Regions from separate parts of the Caproiciproducens sp. NJN-50 genome, predicted to be linked through region 2. Evidence: predicted binding sites of a transcription regulator. Region 2 holds the regulator's gene; the other holds the start of a gene.

Region 1 (2,406 bases), 430 kb from region 2:
GGAATTGGTGCAGGGTTCTGTCCGTGGAATGCAAAAGGATATTATTTCATTTTTTGAGAAAAAGGATTTTCATTGTACGGAATTCGAAGCGGCAAGGTAAAACCATACAAAATATTCTGAGGCAAGCTGCAAAAATATTGCATGATGGGAAAAGAAATGCTATAATGAATAAAATATTTATTGAAAAAGTGGTGTGCCGCAATGGAAAGCAGGACCATTCAGGTTCATTGTATTCACAATCGGGAAATCGTTTTGAATCTGATCCCGGGACATTTTGCAACTTCGCATTCTCATGTCAACTATTATATTGATATGACGGGAATCAAGCACAAACACAAAATCGCAAAGCTGGCGGCGGAGGTCATGGCTCAGAAGTACGTTAATACGGTCGCGGTGGATACCATTGTCTGCATGGACGGCTGCGAGGTGATCGGGGCTTTTCTGGCAGAGGAACTTTCCAAATCGGGAATGTCCTCCATGAATGTCGGAACGGATCTCAATGTGATTACCCCTGAATTTCCAAACGGGCAGCTCCTGTTTCGCGACAATGTGCAGGATATGGTATGGAATAAGAATATTCTCCTTCTTGTCGCTTCCGCAACCACGGGCAAGACGATCAACCGGTCGTTGGAATGCATCCGGTATTACGGAGGCAAAATCGTCGGGACTTCCGCGATTTTCAGTGCGATTTCGGAGATCAGCGGAGTACAGGTCAACTCCGTTTTTACCAGCGGAGATCTGCCGAATTACTGCACTTATCCTGTCCTTGACTGTCCATATTGCAAAAACGGCCAGAAAATTGATGCAATCGTCAATAGCTACGGCTATTCAAAAGTGTGAGGAGGGCGGACGCGGAAACTGTGTCCCGCCTGGGTTTAGCCCGCCGGTTTGCAGCCTGGTGCGCAACCGCAAAATTGCTCCGAGATTTTGCGGTTGCGTTGCTTTGTTCATGCCTGGGGCGGCTTGTAAATTATGGAATCAATTTTACAATATTGGCAGGTTTGTTGACTTTATATCCAAATTTTATTTTAAAATTTTAAATTCATCTTGCAACTTGAAACATATTGTGATATATTTAACATAGTTCGTGGAATCGACAGCAAGATCGGCATTATTTTATTTTTTATAAGGATTAAAAGAATGGAGGAACAATTTATGTCAAGGAAAATTGTGTTAGCAGGCGCATGCCGTACGGCAATCGGAAAATTCGGTGGCACTCTGTCCAACGTACCGGTAGTTAACATCGGAACCACAGTGGTCAAAGAGGCGATGAAGCGTGCGGGCATTCAGCCGGACCAGGTGGATGAGGTCATCCTCGGCTGCGTGTATCAGGCCGGTGTCGGGCAGAACATTGCCCGTCAGGTGTCCGTCTACTCTGGAATCCCGATTCCGGTACCTGCTTTTACGCTGAACAATATGTGCGGTTCCGGCCTGAAAAGCATCAATGTCGCCGCAGATATGATCCTGGCAGGCGAAGCGGATGTCATCGTCGCGGGCGGAATTGAAAACATGAACGGCACGCCTTATCTGCTTAAGAACGCGCGTTTCGGCTACCGTATGCGCGACGGTAAGTTAATTGACTCCCTGATTTATGACGGCCTGGAAGATACGTTCAATCATTATCATATGGGCGTCACGGCCGAAAACGTTGCCGCGAAATACGGAATTACCCGCGAAATGCAGGACCAGTTCGGCGTCCTGAGCCAGAATCGTGCGGAAAAAGCCACGAAGGAAGGCAAGTTCAAGGAAGAAATCATTCCGATGGAAATCAAAATGAAGAAACAGACTGTTCTGTTTGAAACCGATGAGGATATCCGTCCCGGAACAACCATGGAGACTCTTGGAAAACTGAAACCGGCCTTCAAACCGGACGGAACGGTCACGGCCGGCAACGCTTCCGGTATTGACGACGGCGGCTGCGCTATCGTTCTGATGTCCGAGGAAAAAGCGAAGGAACTCGGCGTAAAGCCTTTGGCTACTTGGGTCGGCGGCGACTGGGCAGGCGTTGACCCGGCTTACATGGGAATCGGGCCGGTCGCGGCCACGAACAAGCTGATGAAGAAGATCGGCATGAAGGTTTCCGACATGGATCTGGTGGAGGCGAACGAGGCTTTTGCGGCTCAGACCCTGGCGGTTGCCCATGACCTGAACTTTGATATGGATAAGACGAATGTCAACGGCGGCGCGATCGCCCTCGGCCATCCGGTCGGATGCTCCGGCGCGCGTATCCTCACCACCCTGATTTATGAAATGAGAAGAAGACAGAGCGAGCTGGGGCTTGCCACGCTTTGCGTCGGCGGCGGCATGGGCGTTGCGACTGTTGTTAAGGTGGAAGGCTGATTCGTTCGCCCAACATTTTATGAAAGAAGGCATTGAACATGGGGTATGTGAAATATGAACAGCAGG
Region 2 (2,406 bases):
GTTGAAATGACCGCTCCGGCGGGCTCCAAAGCCGAACTGGTCGTTACGGATGCTTCCGGGAAGGAAAGCCGGACGACAATTCATGATTTTCAGTCCGCCGGAGTTGTACAGGGCGTTCACAACCTGGATCAGAGTATTGCCGATTTTGCCCACTCTTGCTTTCAGTATGCACTGGAGGCGAAGGAGGATCTCTGGTTTTCTACAAAGGACACGATTTCCAAAACCTACGATCACAGATTTAAAGATATTTTTCAGAAAATATTTGAAGAAGAATACGAAGAAAAATTTAAACGCGCGGGAATTACTTATTTCTATACGCTGATTGACGACGCCGTCGCGCGCGTCGTCCGTTCGGACGGCGGTTTTATCTGGGCCTGCAAAAATTATGACGGCGACGTCATGAGCGACCTGATCGCCACGGCGTTTGGAAGCCTTGCCATGATGACCAGCGTGCTGGTTTCCCCGAAGGGCATCTATGAATATGAAGCGGCGCACGGAACGGTACAGCGCCACTATTACCGCTATCTGAAAGGGGAAAAAACTTCGACGAATCCGATTGCGACCCTGTGCGCCTGGACCGGCGCCTTGAAAAAGAGGGGCGAGCTCGACGGAACGCCGGAGCTTTCCGGTTTTGCGGATCAACTGGAGGCGGCGTTGCTTCGGACTGTCGAGAGCGGAATCATGACGGGGGACCTCGCGGGTATTTCGACGCTGCAAAGCAAAGAAACAGTCGATACGGAAACTTTTTTGTACGCCGTACGTTCGCGAATGAATCAGTCGTAATAAATTTCATGTTTCACATGATGAGGAATGGAGGAATGCGTCATGCCAAGACGTGAAAATGTTTCAATGTCTGTTATCAGGAGGCTGCCCCGATATTACCGTTTCCTGAGCCATTTGAAGGACAAAGGGGTGACAAGAATTTCTTCGACGGAGCTTTCCGCCAAGCTGGGGCTTACCGCTTCCCAGATCCGCCAGGATCTGAACTGCTTCGGCGGATTCGGCCAGCAGGGATATGGGTATATTGTCAGCCAGCTTTGCGATGAAATCGCCAATATTCTCAGCCTTGCCAGCCAATACCCTACGGTGCTGTTTGGGGCCGGCAACCTCGGCCGCGCGATCGGGACCCATATGTCTTTTGAAATGGAAGGCTTTCATTTGATCGGCATCTTTGACAGCTCCCCTGACCGGATCGGGATGGAACTGGCCAATCTCAAGGTGAAGGACGTTTCAGAGATGGAGGAATTCTGCAAAAAGGAAAAACCCGTAATGGCTATTTTCTGTCTTCCCCCAAGCGCGGCGGCGGAACTGGCTGAAAAACTCTACAGTTTGGGAATCCGAAATTTTTGGAATTTCAGCCATTATGATATTTCCATGCAATATCCGGATGCCATCGTCGAGAACGTGCATTTGAATGACAGCCTGATGACATTGTGTTACCGCATTTCCAATAAGACTTTAAAATAATTTTACACTTTTCACCGATCAATATCATATATTTCTGATATCATGGAGAAAATGTGGATAAAGGGGGGATTTAATGGGTTGGATTCCGCTGGCAGTACTTTTGGGGATTTTGCTGATTTTGATTATCTGGTGCGTTTCCGCGTATAACAAATTAGTATCGTTTTCCGTCCGCGTCGACAATGGATGGGCTCAGATCGATGTGCAGCTGAAAAAAAGAGTCGATTTGATTCCGAATTTGGTAGAGACCGTGAAGGGCTATGCCGCTCACGAAAAGTCAACTCTGTCAGAGGTGACGAAATGGCGCAGCGCGGCAATGAATTCCAAAACCCCGGAAGAGGCAATGGAAAATAATGCGAAGCTATCAAAGGCTATTTTCAATCTTTTCGCCACCGCTGAACAATATCCCGAATTGAAGGCAAATCAGAACTTTCTGGACCTGCAGGGACAGCTGCGTGAGATTGAAGGAAAAATCGCGATGTCCCGTCAGTTCTATAACGATACTGCCATGAAATACAATGAATATGTCATGCATTTTCCATCGAATCTGATCGCGTCGGTTTTTCACTTTGAACGAAAGAAATATTTTGAAGTCGAAGAAGCGGACCGGTCTGTGCCGCAGGTAAAGTTTTGAGATTAAATAAATGGAATGTCCCGCGTATGGTTTCAAAAGCTAGATTTGGCAGACTGATTCTTTTCACGGCGATGCTTTTCAGCATGATCCCGCTTTCCGGCTGTTCGGACTATGGCCAACATTCCAAGCAGGTTCTGGATCAGCTGAACATCTCCGCCGTTCTGATGGAAAACGGCGATATGACGGTTTCGGAGACCTGGAAAGTCGATCTGAAAGACCGGAACAGGCCTTACCGCAATTTGTACCGTAGTTTTCCGATGGACGCCGAAAAAGCGGACGACATCACGGATTTGACTGTCTACGACGAA

What was found. The regulator Rex, encoded in region 2, represses fermentation and respiration genes when NADH is low (regulators of the CRP and FNR family bind a similar motif). The targets are predictions, from matches to a motif close to ATTGTTAANNNNTTAACAAT.
Region 1: the regulator Rex is predicted to act here: its motif matches at 1,064-1,083, upstream of EQM14_RS06420 (acetyl-CoA C-acetyltransferase).

The regions. Positions count from the first base shown of each region.
Region 1 covers NZ_CP035283.1:1,330,357-1,332,762, forward strand. Annotated here, with positions in the region: gene EQM14_RS06410 (alanyl-tRNA editing protein) at 1-100, shown strand, start outside; gene EQM14_RS06415 (phosphoribosyltransferase) at 202-840, shown strand; gene EQM14_RS06420 (acetyl-CoA C-acetyltransferase) at 1,156-2,340, shown strand; gene EQM14_RS06425 (enoyl-CoA hydratase-related protein) at 2,379-2,406, shown strand, end outside.
Region 2 covers NZ_CP035283.1:1,758,028-1,760,433, reverse strand. Annotated here, with positions in the region: gene EQM14_RS08440 (NADP-dependent isocitrate dehydrogenase) at 1-783, shown strand, start outside; gene EQM14_RS08435 (redox-sensing transcriptional repressor Rex) at 826-1,467, shown strand; gene EQM14_RS08430 (LemA family protein) at 1,541-2,098, shown strand; gene EQM14_RS08425 (DUF2207 domain-containing protein) at 2,125-2,406, shown strand, end outside.